Regions from separate parts of the Anaerostipes sp. Marseille-Q3525 genome, predicted to be linked through region 1. Evidence: predicted binding sites of a transcription regulator. Region 1 holds the regulator's gene; each other region holds the start of a gene.
What was found. Region 1 encodes HrcA, which represses chaperone genes, less so after heat shock. Its sites were predicted from a motif close to TGTTAGCACTCNNNNNNNNNGAGTGCTAACA; they were not measured.
Positions count from the first base shown of each region.

Region 1 (5,051 bases):
TATCTTGAAGACAGACTTTGATAACTTCCTCTACATCTTTTGTTTCTCCTTCATAACTTAAGGCCTTTGCAGGACAGTTTTTTACACATTGAAGGCATCCAATGCATTTTGATGGGTCAACGTTTACATAGCCGTCATCTCCCATAGAAATTGCATGATTTGGACAGACATGAGTGCAAGTACCACAATGAGCACATTTTTCTCTGTCATATAAAATCTGAACTTGACTTAACTGTGATTCTGGATTTGCACACCATTTACAACGCAGTGGACAGCCTTTCAGGAAAACAGTTGTACGGATTCCTGGACCATCGTGAATGCTGAATTTTTGTATATTAAAAACAATACCATTTGTTTGCATGATAATTAAATTTCTCCTTTCATTTTCTATGATATATTCTAGCATAGAAGTTGCGAACTGTAAATATAATGCTTACAAATGAAAGGAATATAATGAATAAATGAAAATAAATATTGACATATTCGAAAAATATGGTAAGATAGAAGTATCAAAAAACGAAATATATAATAAGACTTAGGAGGAGTTTTTATCATGGAATTTATTTTAGATACAGTGAATCTTGAAGAAATCAAAGATGGTGTAGACCATATGCCAATTGCTGGAGTAACAAGCAATCCATCAATCGTTAAAAAGACATCACCAGAAGATTTCTTTGGACATATGAGAAAAGTTCGTGAGATCATTGGAAAAGAAAGAAGCCTTCATGTACAGGTTATTTCATTAGATGCTGAGACGATCGTTAAGGAAGCTCATAGAATCTTAGAAGAGATCGATGATCAGGTATATATCAAAGTTCCTGTTTCATATGAAGGATTAAAAGCAATCAAGATCTTAAAATCAGAAAGAGTTAATGTAACAGCAACAGCAGTTTATGATCTGATGCAGGCATACTTTGCCTTAGCAGCAGGAGCTGATTATATTGCACCATATGTAAATCGTATCGGAAATCTTGGAGCAGATCCTATGGAATTGATCAGCAACCTGCAGGACCGCATTGAAGATGATGGATATGACTGCAAGATCGTAGCAGCATCATTCAAAGGCGTTGAACAAGTGAAGAATGCATTTAACTATGGAGCAGAAGCAATCACAGCACCATATGCAGTATTAAAACAGGTATTTGCAAATCCTAATATTGACAAAGCAGTTACAGACTTCAACAATGACTGGTACGCAGTTTATGGAGAAGGAAAAGGAATCTGCGACCTATAATATAAATAAAGAAGATTTTATGATATACTGATTAGGAAAGAGCCGCAAGACGGCTCTTTCCTAATATATAGGGCAAGAAAGGAAAAAGTTTTATGACAGATAGACAGACGAAAATTCTTGAAATTGTAAATCAAAAAAAGAAAGTAGAAGTTGCAACATTATCAAAGATGCTTGAAGTATCTCAGGTAACGATTCGAAAAGATTTAGATGCATTGGAAGAGCTTAATTTTTTAACAAGAGAACATGGTTATGCAACAATGAAGAATATGTCAGATATTAGTAATCGTATGGCTTTTTGTTATGAAACAAAGCAGCGGATCGCAGCCAAAGCAAGCGAGATCGTATCAGATGGAGAAACGATCATGGTAGAATCAGGTTCAAGCTGTGCACTGCTTGTAAAACAACTTTCTGAAACGAAAAAAGATATTACGGTGATCACAAATTCATCATACATCGCACGATTTATCAGAGAATCTGAGGGTGGAGTTACAAAGGTTATTGTTCTTGGAGGAGAATACCAGAAAGAAGCAGAAGTTATGGTTGGACCATTAGTAAAAACCTGTGCAGAAGCTTTTTATGTAGATAAACTGTTTATGGGAACAGATGGATATATTCCTGGAATAGGATTTACTAGTGGGGATATGTTAAGAGTAGAAGCTGCCAAGAGTATGATGGGCTCTGCAAGGAATTCGATTATTCTGACAGATTCTAGTAAGTTTTCAGAACATGGAGTTGTCATGCAGTCAAGATTTAAGGATATTGATATGGTATTTACCGATGACCAGATTCCATCAGAAGCAAAAGAAGTGTTGGAGCAAAATGGTATTACGGTAGAGATTGTACCAAGATAGATATATTAATAAGAAAAAAGAGATAAAATCATACAAAAACCCGGAACATAGATTAAGGATCAGATGTTTCGGGTTTTCTTTTATAATTAAAGAATATCAGGGTATATGTAAATCCAATTTTTCTAAAATATAAGAGGTATAAGGATCAACTTCATTTATCTGAGAAAAAACAGATTGTATTTGTTTGGTTTCTTTGGTATGCAGTGATTTTGAACAAGCAACGATAAAAAATAAGAATAAAATAGAAAATCCAATTCTTAATTTTAAAAAGGACCAGTAAGTAGGAGTTTGATCTTTCTGATTATTTAAATATCTGTGAAAATCATGGTTAGAATTTAATCTTTGGTAAGTATTATTAAGCCGTGTTTGTTCTATATTAAAGTTCATATTTTTATGCATGAAAAGTACCTCCTTTTGTACATTCTATTCAAAGAAGAAAAAAATTGAACAAATTTTCAAAAAAAGTAAAAGAAAAGGTTGACATTAAAATGCGAAAGTGCTACTTTAAATATAGATGTTAGCACTCGACATAAATGAGTGCTAATAACAGGAGGCGAAGATATGGAGTTAAATGATCGTAAGAAGTTAATATTGAAAGCGATTATCGCCAATTACCTTGAAACCGGTGAGCCGGTAGGATCAAGAACCATTGCAAAACATCCGGATTTAAATCTAAGCTCTGCGACGATTCGTAATGAGATGGCAGATCTGGAAGATATGGGATTTATCTTACAGCCTCACACATCCGCAGGAAGAATTCCTTCCGATGCAGGATATCGTTTTTATGTAGACCAGCTGATGAGTGAGCGTGACAATGAGCACGAAGAGAAACAGGCATTGATTCAGAGAGTTGATAAGATGGAAGTCTTATTAAAGCAGGTTGCCAATGTATTAGCAAGTAGCACGAATTATGCAACGATGGTTTCTTCTCCACATTATCAGAATGTGACATTAAAGTTTGTACAGCTGTCTCAGGTAGACCATGAACATCTGCTTGCAGTAATCGTCACACAAGGCAATATCGTAAAGAACAAGATGGTCCAAGTCGAAGAACCGCTTTCTAATGAAGATGTTCTGAAGTTGAATGTGTTACTTAATACATTTTTACAAGGACTATCCTTACAAGATATCAATCTCGCACTGATTCAGACGATGAGAGATCAGGCAGGAATTAGACAGGATGTGTTAGAACGGATTCTTGAAGAGATCGCCAAAGCGATCCATGATGCAGATCATATGGAAATCTACACAGGAGGAGCAACCAATATCTTAAAATATCCGGAACTTGGAAATCCGGATACAGCAACAGAGCTTCTTGATACGTTAGTAGAGAAGAAAGCCTTGACACAGTTGGTTGATTCAACACTGGAATCAGATTCCGATAATCACACAGGAATTCAGGTTTATATTGGAGAAGAATCTCCAGTTAAGAATATGAAGGATTGCAGTATCGTAACTGCAACCTATGAACTTGCAGAAGGTGGTACAGGTACTGTTGGTATCATCGGACCAAAGAGAATGGATTACAAAAAAGTCGTTAAGACTTTAAAGAACCTCACTGAGGAATTAGATGATATTTTTAAAGACAAATCTTAAGAAAGGAAGTGATGTGATGAGTAAGAAAAACGAAAACATCAACGAAGAAGTAAAGAATGCAGAAGAGACTGCTGAAGATATAAAAGATACAGAGACAAAGGAGGAAACTTCCAAAGAAACAAAGGAAGCAACCGCTGATGACAAGATCGCAGAATTAGAAGCGTCCGTAGCAGACTGGAAAGACAAATACCAGAGACTGATGGCAGAATTTGAGAACGCAAGAAAGCGTACAGCGAAAGAAGCCACACAGCGTTATGATATGGGAGCGATGGGAGTTTTAGAAAAACTTCTGCCAGTCATTGATAACTTCGAGAGAGGCTTAGAAGCCGTATCTGAAGATGAGAAAGATTCCGCATTCGTTAAAGGAATCGAACAGATCTACAAACAGTTTACAGCTGTGATGGAGGATCTGGGAGTAACACCAATGGATGCACAAGGAAAAGAATTTGATGCAAATCTTCACAATGCAGTGATGCATGTCGAAGATGATGATCTCGGTGAGAACATTGTTGCAGAAGAATTACAGAAAGGTTACATGTACAAAGAAAATGTATTACGCCACAGTATGGTAAAAGTAGCTAACTAATATTTATATTATATATAGAAATAAGAAGAAATCTTAGGAGGACATAGATCATGGGTAAAATTATTGGTATTGACTTAGGAACAACAAACAGTTGTGTAGCAGTTATGGAAGGTGGAAAACCAACCGTTATTACAAATGCAGAAGGTATGAGAACAACACCATCTGTAGTAGCATTTACAAAAACAGGAGAACGTGTGATCGGTGAACCTGCAAAACGTCAGGCAGTTACAAATGCCGAAAAAACAATCGCTTCTATCAAACGTCATATGGGAACAGATTACAAAGTTCAGATCGATGATAAAGCATATTCTCCACAGGAAATTTCAGCAATGATCTTACAGAAATTAAAATCAGATGCTGAAAACTACTTAGGAGAGAAAGTAACAGAAGCAGTTATCACTGTTCCAGCTTATTTCAACGATGCTCAGCGTCAGGCAACAAAAGATGCTGGTAAGATCGCAGGACTTGAAGTAAAACGTATCATCAACGAACCAACAGCAGCAGCATTGTCTTATGGACTTGATAACGAAGAAGAACAGAAAATCATGGTATACGACTTAGGTGGTGGTACATTTGATGTATCTATCATCGAGATCGGTGATGGTGTCATCGAAGTATTATCAACAGCTGGAGATAACAAATTAGGTGGAGATGACTTTGATAATGTTATCACACAGTATATGTTAGATGAATTCAAGAAACAGGAAGGTGTTGACTTATCAACAGATAAGATGGCAATGCAAAGATTAAAAGAAGCAGCAGAGAAAGCTAAGAAAGAATTATC
Region 1 is NZ_JAGTTT010000015.1:31,993-37,043, reverse strand. Features, by position in the region: gene KE503_RS08535 (glycyl-radical enzyme activating protein) at 1-361, opposite strand, end outside; gene KE503_RS08530 (fructose-6-phosphate aldolase) at 554-1,234, shown strand; gene KE503_RS08525 (DeoR/GlpR family DNA-binding transcription regulator) at 1,327-2,085, shown strand; gene KE503_RS08520 (hypothetical protein) at 2,182-2,484, opposite strand; gene hrcA (heat-inducible transcriptional repressor HrcA) at 2,647-3,681, shown strand; gene grpE (nucleotide exchange factor GrpE) at 3,656-4,267, shown strand; gene dnaK (molecular chaperone DnaK) at 4,318-5,051, shown strand, end outside.

Region 2 (5,051 bases), on a different contig from region 1:
GAGACAGCGAGATCGCGGCATGGAGCAGTGTTAATGTATCAGGAATCCCAGTCAATGATTTTTGCGAGATGCGGGGACATTATGACCATGAAGAGGCAATGAAAGCAATTGCAGATAATGTAAAAGAAAGTGCATATAAGATCATCAAGAGAAAAAAAGCAACGTACTATGGAATCGCAATGTCAGTAAAACGTATCTGCGAAGTGATCTTAAAAGACGAAAAAGCAATTCTTCCTGTCTCAACCATGATGCATGGGGCACATGGAATTGAAGATATTGTATTAAGTATGCCAGCAATCGTAGGAAAAAATGGAATTGAGACACAAGTACCGATCGAATTAAATGAGGAAGAAGAAAGGAAATTAAAGCAATCTGCCAGGATACTAAAACAAATGATTGGAATTAAAAAAAGATGATGTTAAAAGAGTAGATTTTGTGGACGGAAGGATGTAAAATCATATTGAGTGTATTAAGTTTTGGAAAGAGAGGTTCATATGAAGATATTATCATTTGGTTCATTAAATATTGATTATGTATATTCTGTCCCACATTTTGTGAAAAAAGGAGAAACGCTGTCAGCAAAAGAATTAAATGTATACACAGGTGGAAAAGGTTTAAACCAGTCCATTGCACTTGCACGTGCAGGGGTTGAAACATATCAGGCAGGTGCGATCGGTACAGATGGAATGTTTTTGCTGGAGCAGTTGAAAGAAGCAGGAGTGAAAACGGATCTTGTCAAAATTCTTGACGATGTAAGGACAGGAAATGCGATCATACAAAATGACGATGAAGGTGATAATTGTATCGTTTTATTTGGAGGAGCAAATCAGGCGATCACAAAAGAACAGGTTGATGAAGTCTTTAAAGATTTTACAAACGAAGATTATTTACTGATCCAAAATGAGATCAACGAACTTTCATATATTGTAGAGAAAGCTAAAGAAGAGGGAATGAAGATTATCTTAAATCCATCTCCGATGAATGAGAAGATCATGAAGCTTCCATTAGACCAGATTGATTATTTTATTTTAAATGAGATCGAGGCAATGCAGATCCTTGAAATGGGTAAGCCAGAAGAGATTGATGGAAAATATATTGCCAGTCTGTTACATGAGAGATTTAAAGATGCAACGATCGTGTTAACTTTGGGAAGTGAAGGGTCTGTTTGTATTTCTGATGATGAATATGTAGAACAGTCAATCTACAAGGTAAAAGCAATTGATACAACGGCAGCAGGAGATACCTATACAGGATATTTTATTGCAGGAATCTTAAATGGAAAGACGATCAAAGAATCAATGGATATTGCATCGAAAGCATCTGCGATCGCAGTTACCAGACAAGGGGCAGCACCATCGATTCCTGTTTTGGAAGAAGTAGAAGAATATAAATAAGATAGATAGTTATAACAAGGAAGAACGATGAAATTTAGAATTTTGTTGTTTTTCCTTGTTTTCTTAACTATATAATAACGCGCAGAAGAAAAAAATAAAAAAATTAGCACTCACCTCTTGACAGTGCTAATAATGAATGTTATATTACGAATAGAACAAAAGATAAATGGATATCTTAATATAGATAAATACCCATTGGTAAAGGAGGAAAGAGTATGAACATCAATAAATTTACACAGAAGTCCATCGAGGCAGTCAATCAGTGTGAGAAGATCGCCTACGATCATGGACATCAGGAAATAGATCAGGAACACTTCTTATACAGCTTGCTTACGATTGATGATAGTTTGATCGCAAGCCTGCTTGAAAAAATGGGAATAAACAAAGAGACATTTTTAAGTCAGGTACAGGAATTACTGAATAAGAAACCAAAAGTATCCGGCGGTCAGGTATATATGAGCAATGACCTCAATCAGGTACTTCTTCACGGAGAAGACGAGATGAAAGCCATGAAAGATGAATATGTATCTGTAGAACATTTATTCCTTGCGATGATCAAACATCCAAATAAAGCAATCAAAGAATTATTCCGTGCATATGGAATCACAAGAGATCGTTTCTTACAGGTTTTATCACAGATCCGTGGCGGACAGAAAGTCACAAGTGATAATCCAGAAGAAACATACGACAGCCTTGAAAAATACGGATATGATCTTGTAAAGAGAGCAAGAGAGCAGAAATTAGATCCAGTCATCGGACGTGACAGTGAGATCCGTAACGTGGTTCGTATCTTATCAAGAAAGACAAAGAATAACCCAGTATTAATTGGTGAACCTGGTGTTGGTAAGACAGCCGTTGTTGAGGGATTAGCACAGCGAATCGTTCGCGGTGACGTGCCAGATCAGTTAAAGGACAAGACAATCTTCTCACTGGATATGGGTTCCTTGGTAGCAGGTGCAAAATATCGTGGTGAATTTGAAGAACGTTTGAAAGCGGTACTAGAAGAAGTTAAGAAAAGTGATGGTCAGATCATCTTATTCATCGACGAGCTTCATACGATCGTTGGTGCAGGTAAGACAGATGGAGCTATGGATGCAGGAAATATGTTAAAACCAATGCTTGCCAGAGGTGAGTTACACTGCATCGGTGCTACAACCTTAGATGAATATCGCCAGTATATTGAGAAAGACCAGGCACTGGAACGTCGTTTCCAGCCAGTTATGGTCGATCAGCCAACTGTAGAAGATACGATCTCAATCTTAAGAGGTATCAAAGACAGATATGAAGTATATCACGGTGTTAAGATCACAGATGGTTCTCTGGTAGCAGCAGCAACTTTATCAAATCGTTATATCACAGATCGTTTCTTACCAGATAAGGCGATCGACTTAGTTGACGAAGCATGTGCTATGATCAAGACAGAGATGAACTCTCTGCCAGCAGAACTTGATGAAGTTCAGAGAAAGATCATGCAACTGGAGATAGAGGAGGCAGCACTTAAGAAAGAAGATGACAGATTAAGTAAAGAGCGTCTGGAAGAATTACAGAAAGAACTTGCTGAGATGCGAGAAGACTTCAAGGCAAGAAAAGCAAGATGGGAGAATGAGAAAGCTTCCGTTGAGAAAGTCTCCAAATTAAGAGAAGAGATTGAATCTGTAAACAGCGAGATTCAGATTGCCCAGAGAAATTACGACTTAAATAAAGCAGCTGAATTACAGTATGGTCGTTTGCCAGAATTGAAGAAACAGTTAGAAGAGGAAGAAGAACGTGTAGCGAAAGAAGATCGTTCTATGGTAAGAGAATCTGTCACAGAAGATGAGATCGCCAAGATCATTTCCCGCTGGACAGGAATTCCAGTAGCGAAACTTACTGAAAGTGAGAGAAACAAGACCTTACATCTTGATAAGATCCTTCATGAAAGAGTTGTTGGACAGGATGAAGCTGTGGAACTTGTCACAGAATCTATCATCCGTTCTAAAGCCGGAATTAAGGACCCAAGCAAACCAATTGGTTCTTTCTTATTCCTTGGGCCAACTGGTGTAGGTAAGACAGAACTTGCCAAAGCACTGGCAGAAAGCTTATTTGATAATGAACAGAACATTGTTCGTATTGATATGAGTGAATACATGGAGAAACACTCCGTGGCAAGATTGATCGGAGCGCCTCCGGGATATGTTGGATACGAAGAAGGAGGACAGTTAACAGAAGCTGTCAGAAGAAAACCTTATTCCGTTGTCTTATTCGATGAGATCGAGAAAGCCCATCCAGATGTATTTAATATCTTGTTACAGGTATTAGACGATGGACGAATCACAGATTCAAAAGGTAAGACAGTAGATTTTAAGAACACGATCTTGATCATGACATCTAATATCGGATCTTCTTATCTGCTAGAAGGAATCGATGAAGATGGCAATATCAAACCAGAAGCACAAGATATGGTTATGAATGACCTGAAGAATCATTTCAGACCAGAATTCTTAAACCGTCTGGACGAAACGATTATGTTCAAACCATTAACAAAAGCCAATATCACAAATATCATTGATTTACTGGTCAAAGACCTTAATCGTCGATTAGCAGACAAAGAATTAAGCGTTGAATTAACACCAGCAGCCAAGAACTATGTTGCCGATCATGGTTATGAACCAATGTATGGAGCAAGACCACTGAAGAGATATCTGCAGAAGAGTGTAGAGACACTGGCAGCAAGATTGATCTTAAGTGATGGAGTTGATGCTGAGGATACAATCTTAATTGATGTTGAGAATGATCAGTTAGTTGCTAAGGTTAAATAAAAATAAAAGAGGGAATGTCATCTTTGATGTTCTCTCTTTTTTTGTTCTGATGAGTTTGAAATTGAAATAAAATTTGTGTGACGATATAATTATATAGAACAAAAAAGAACCAGAGAAGATGCCGGTAGCGAATGTTGATTTGTTCAAAATATGAGCAAAATTCCACCGCAGCGCTTTCGGTTGCTTATTTATTTTTTATCATATACTCAAAATCTACAGTTGGCCAATTACAAAATTAAAATTTAAACTTGAATCCTCTCAGCAATTTCATTCCCAACAGCATATCGTTTTTTACCTACACCAATGATCATATAATCATGATTCTTACAAACAACACGCAGTTTACTCCCCTGCTCAATTTTCAGTTCGCGGAGTTTTTCAATAATATCAGGCAGACCTAATGCCCACTTGACTGTACAAGTTGTCCCTTGCATAACTTTTGTTAATGGTTGCATCATAATCCCTCCTTCAAACTTATTATGTAGCCTTTTCTTACATTTTATGAGTCCAAAGTAAGGTTAGTCAATCGCAACATATAAAAACTGTATCAACTTACAGAAAATAATGAAAAGATTATTCAGGAATGATTTCCCCGCAGATCAACTGGATACTTTCTGTGACCATTCCAAGATAATTGTCATCGATTAAAGCAATGATCTTATCTCCAGCAAGAATCTCTGTGCTTCCACGAGCAATGATCTCTTCGTCACCACGGTTTAAAGTAACGATCAGGCAATGATCGGGCCAAGGAATATCTTTTACTAGCTTACTAGCTGCAAGAGAACCAGTACCTACAGCGAATCCGCGAAGAATTTTATGATCAGCATCATCACTTTCTTTAAAACCATTTTTTGCTAAG
Region 2 is NZ_JAGTTT010000002.1:189,021-194,071, forward strand. Features, by position in the region: gene KE503_RS02160 (L-lactate dehydrogenase) at 1-416, shown strand, start outside; gene KE503_RS02165 (ribokinase) at 495-1,394, shown strand; gene clpB (ATP-dependent chaperone ClpB) at 1,610-4,192, shown strand; gene KE503_RS02175 (FeoA family protein) at 4,435-4,650, opposite strand; gene KE503_RS02180 (ClC family H(+)/Cl(-) exchange transporter) at 4,766-5,051, opposite strand, start outside.
Region 2: the regulator HrcA is predicted to act here: its motif matches at 1,496-1,526, upstream of clpB (ATP-dependent chaperone ClpB).

Region 3 (5,051 bases), on a different contig from region 1:
GATTACCGCAAATGGGTCCATCTCTGATCCTGTCGCTGATAATGTCAATACACTATAGATCGGCAATGCTTTTTTGATCCATCTTGGCGTGATAACAAGATCCCATGGATCTCCATCATAACAGGCTCCTGCTGCTACAACTTTCGCACAGTCAATAACAGATCCACCTCCAATGGCAAGTACCATATCGATGTCATTTTCTTTACAGAGTTTTACACCTTCTCTGACAGATTCAATCTTTGGATTTGGTGCAATTCCTGATAATTCAAAGATTTCGATGTCTTCTTCTTTTAAAATCTTCACGGCTTCATCATAAATTCCTGCTTTTTTGATACTTCCACCGCCATAGCATAACAACACTTTGTTTCCACTTTCTGAAAGCTCATAAAGATGTGAAATCTGTCCTTTTCCAAAATGAATCTTTGTTGGAACAGAATAAGTAAAATTGTTCATAATCTGCCTCCTATCGTATTTTTAGTATATATTTATTATAGCAGATATTCCCTTATTCCTCCATGGTTTTCCTAATGAGTATCATGGAACTGGTTTATATCCCACTCCTTTCTTTACTGAACATTTATCTGTCTGTGTTCCTCTTGGATTATCCTGAAGAAATTTTGGATCAGAGGAAGATCATTCCGATTGTGGATGATTGTGCGAATGTAGAGTATTGGGTGGTTTGGAAGGATGGGAAGGAGTATCGGTTTTAAGCATAAAAAAGCCCCAGAAATTCTTTCGAATTTCCGGGGATATATTTTAGTCTTTGAGTCGCTTTGCTCCCTGTAGACGTCCACTCAACTACATCATTCCCATTCCAGCTGGAGCTCCTGCTGGCATTGCTGGTGCATCTTCTTTAATATTAGCAACAACAGATTCTGTTGTTAACAGTGTAGATGCTACAGATGTTGCATTCTGTAATGCACTTCTTGTTACTTTAGCTGGGTCAATGATTCCTGCTTCTACCATGTCTACATATTCTCCATGTAATGCATCGAATCCTTTTCCAATTTCTGCTTCTTTTACTTTATTTACGATAACAGCTCCTTCAAGACCTGCATTGACTGCAATCTGGAATAATGGTGCTTCTAAGGCTTTCAGGATGATGTTTGCTCCTGTCTTTTCGTCTCCTTCTAAGTCTGCTACTTTCTCTGCTGCTTTCTTAGATGCGTGAATATAAGCAGATCCTCCACCGAAGATGATTCCTTCTTCTACTGCGGCTTTTGTTGCTGCTAAGGCATCTTCCAGTCTTAATTTGCTTTCTTTCATTTCTGTTTCTGTTGCTGCTCCAACACGAACAACGGCAACTCCACCAGATAATTTAGCTAATCTTTCCTGTAATTTTTCTTTATCAAATTCAGATGTTGTTTCTTCGATCTGTCCTTTGATCTGTGCGATACGTGCCTGGATCGCATCTTTTTCTCCTTCACCATCTACGATGACTGTATTTTCTTTTTCAACTCTTACAGATTTTGCACGACCTAACTGATCGATTGTTGCATCTTTTAATTCCATTCCTACTTCTTCAGAGATCACTGTACCACCTGTTAAGATAGCGATATCTTCAAGCATTGCTTTTCTTCTGTCTCCATATCCAGGTGCTTTGACTGCACATACAGAGAATGTTCCACGTAATTTGTTTACGATCAGTGTTGTTAATGCTTCACCTTCAACATCTTCTGCGATGATCAGTAATTTCTTACCATTCTGTACGATCTGCTCTAATAATGGAAGAATTTCCTGAATGTTAGAAATCTTCTTGTCTGTGATCAGGATATATGGATCATCTAATTCTGCAACCATTTTCTCCATATCTGTTGAGAAGTATGCGGATAAGTATCCACGATCAAACTGCATACCTTCTACTAAATCTAATTCTGTCTTCATTGTCTTAGATTCTTCAATTGTGATAACTCCGTCGTTAGATACCTTTTCCATAGCATCTGCTACTAATTCTCCAACTTCTTCGTCTGCTGCAGAAATTGCTGCTACTTTCGCGATCTGATCTCTTCCTGTAACTTTGCTGCTCATCTCAGCGATTGCTTCAACGGCTGCTTCTGTAGCTTTTTTCATTCCTTTACGAAGGATGATTGGGTTAGCTCCTGCTGCTAAGTTCTTCATTCCTTCGTTGATCATTGCCTGTGCAAGTACTGTAGCTGTTGTTGTACCATCTCCAGCAACATCATTTGTCTTAGTTGCTACTTCTTTGACAACCTGTGCTCCCATGTTTTCAAATGGGTCTTCTAATTCAATCTCTTTTGCAATTGTTACACCATCATTTGTGATCAGTGGTGTACCAAATGATTTATCTAATACTACGTTACGTCCTTTTGGTCCGATTGTTACTCTTACTGTATCTGCTAACTGATTAACTCCAGCTTCCAGAGCTTTTCTTGCTTCAATTCCGTATTTAATTTCTTTTGCCATGATCTTATTACCTCCGACTAAATGATTCTGCAATAAAATGATTCTGCAATCTGATTATTCTACAACTGCTAAAATATCATTCTGTTTTACAATAATATATTCTTCATCTTCTAATTTCACTTCTGTTCCAGCATATTTAGAATAGATAACTTTCTGTCCTACAGAAACTTCCATCTTTACATCTTCTGTTCCAGGTCCTACTGCGATAACTTCTGCTTCCTGAGGTTTTTCCTGTGTTGCTGTTGTAAGGACGATTCCTGATTTTGTCTTTGTTTCTGCTTCCAACTGTTTTAATACAACTCTATCTCCTAATGGTGTTAACTTCATAATAATATTACCTCCTAAATATATTAGAAAATTGTTTTTATTTTCGATTGTTAGCACTCACTCATATCGAGTGCTAACTCTATGTTCTTAAGTATAACACTGCGTAAAAAAAATGCAACCCTTTTTTTATAATTTTTTTTAAATGAGATTGCATTCTTTTGTATTTGTATTTATTCCTGTATATATTTTTTCGCTTCTTCCCAGCTTTTTTTCGGAATCGTCTGGAAATATACGTGGACGCCTTTTCGAATCATCTGTTGGATAGATTCCATTTCTCTGTCATCGCATGCGATCCTTCTTGCCACAGTTTTTCGTTCCCCTCGAATTCCCATACCTCCAATATTAAGCTGTGTGATCCTGATTCCGCATTTCATCAGTTCTTCAAACACTATTGGTGATTCAGCGATCACGATCACTCGTTCCCCATCAAATGATGGTGGTTCTTTTAACTTTTCAACTGCACGGTCAATTCCATAAACGTGAATGATAAGACCATCTGGTGCCATCTCTTTGATCACCTTGCTTCGAAATTTATCTTTCGCAACGATATCATCAACAATAAGGATTCTGTTTGCACGTACTTCTGGCACCCATAATGTTAAAATCTCTGTATGTATGAGTCTGTCATCGACTCTTGCCAGTACTATTTTCTTCATTTTTCTACCTCCTTATATAATTCACGTACATCCCGTACTGTATCCGGTGCTGCCTTAAGAAGTTCTTTACAGATTTCTTCCGCATGCTTTCCCGAAATTCTTCCCATAATGACTTCCATCATCAATGGAAGATTAATTCCAGTAACGTGGTAAAGATCATACTCTGGCATTAATGAAATAACTGTATTAAACGGACTTCCATAAAAAATATCTGTGAGGATCAGAATCTCTTCTTCCTGTGATGCCTGTTCAATACTTTGTCTGATCTTCTCTTTTAAAGTATCCACAGATTCTTCCGGCTCCAGTCCAAATGCTTCCAGGTTTTCCTGTTTCCCTGCGATCATCTGTACTGTATCCACTAGTCCTCTGGCGTAACTTCCATGAGATACCACGATTACCTTCATTTAATTTCCTCTCTTTTTCTCATCCACTGCTCCTGTCTTGAAATCTTTCATAACAGGCTTCGTATATTAGTTTGGTTTATAAGAGCTCTTTAAGCTTACGATTCTATTAAATACCATATGTTCTTTAGTAGAATCTTTAGAATCTAAACAGAAATATCCTGTTCTCATAAACTGGAAGCTGTCTCCTTTATCGTACTTCTCTAATTCTGGCTCAACATATGCTTCTTTGATCACAGTTAATGAATTAGGATTTACATTAATACTTCCATCTTCATTATATACGCCTTTTTCTTCATCTACAATGTTTTCATATAGACGAATTTCTGCCTTTTTCGCAGTTTTAGCTGATACCCAGTGGATTGTTCCACGAACTTTTCTTCCATCAGGGCTGTTTCCTCCTCTGGATTCTGGATCATATGTTGCATATACACATGTAACGTTACCATCCTCATCTACATCATATCCTGTACATGTCACAAAATATGCATTCATTAAACGAACTTCATTTCCTACGTATAAACGACGATACTTTTTAGGCTTCTCAATTTTGAAGTCTTCACGTTCAATATATAATTCTCTTGAAAATGGTACCTGTCTTGTTCCCATCTCTTCATTTTCCTGATTATTCGGAACATCTACAAGCTCTCCTTCACCTTCCGGATAATTTGTGATCACAAGTTTGATCGGATCCAAAATAGCTGCCATACGTGGACGTTTTAATTTAAGGTCATCACGAATACAATATTCAAGCATTGCAGAATCCACAGAGCTGTGACTCTTTGCAACTCCCACAAGTTCCATAAATTTCTTGATAGATTCTGGTGTATATCCTCTTCTTCGAAGTGCAGATAAGGATACCAGACGAGGATCATCCCATCCGTCTACGATTCCATCTTCTACTAATTTCTTAATATAACGTTTTCCTGTAACGACATTTGTCAGGTATAATTTTGCAAATTCAATCTGTTTTGGTGGATTTTCAAATTCACATTCATTGACTACCCAGTCATATAATGGTCTGTGGTCTTCAAATTCCAGTGTACAGATAGAATGTGTAACTCCTTCAAATGCATCCTCTAATGGATGAGCAAAATCATACATTGGATAGATACACCATTTGTTACCTGTATTATGATGTTCCATTCTTGCAATACGGTAAAGAATTGGATCTCTCATATTGATGTTTCCAGATGTCATATCAATCTTCGCACGAAGTACTTTGCTTCCGTCTGGATATTTT
Region 3 is NZ_JAGTTT010000020.1:27,106-32,156, reverse strand. Features, by position in the region: gene KE503_RS09970 (iron-containing alcohol dehydrogenase) at 1-453, opposite strand, end outside; gene groL (chaperonin GroEL) at 799-2,424, opposite strand; gene KE503_RS09960 (co-chaperone GroES) at 2,479-2,751, opposite strand; gene KE503_RS09955 (PTS sugar transporter subunit IIB) at 2,922-3,407, opposite strand; gene KE503_RS09950 (PTS sugar transporter subunit IIA) at 3,404-3,811, opposite strand; gene KE503_RS09945 (glutamine--tRNA ligase/YqeY domain fusion protein) at 3,878-5,051, opposite strand, start outside.
Region 3: the regulator HrcA is predicted to act here: its motif matches at 2,800-2,830, upstream of KE503_RS09960 (co-chaperone GroES).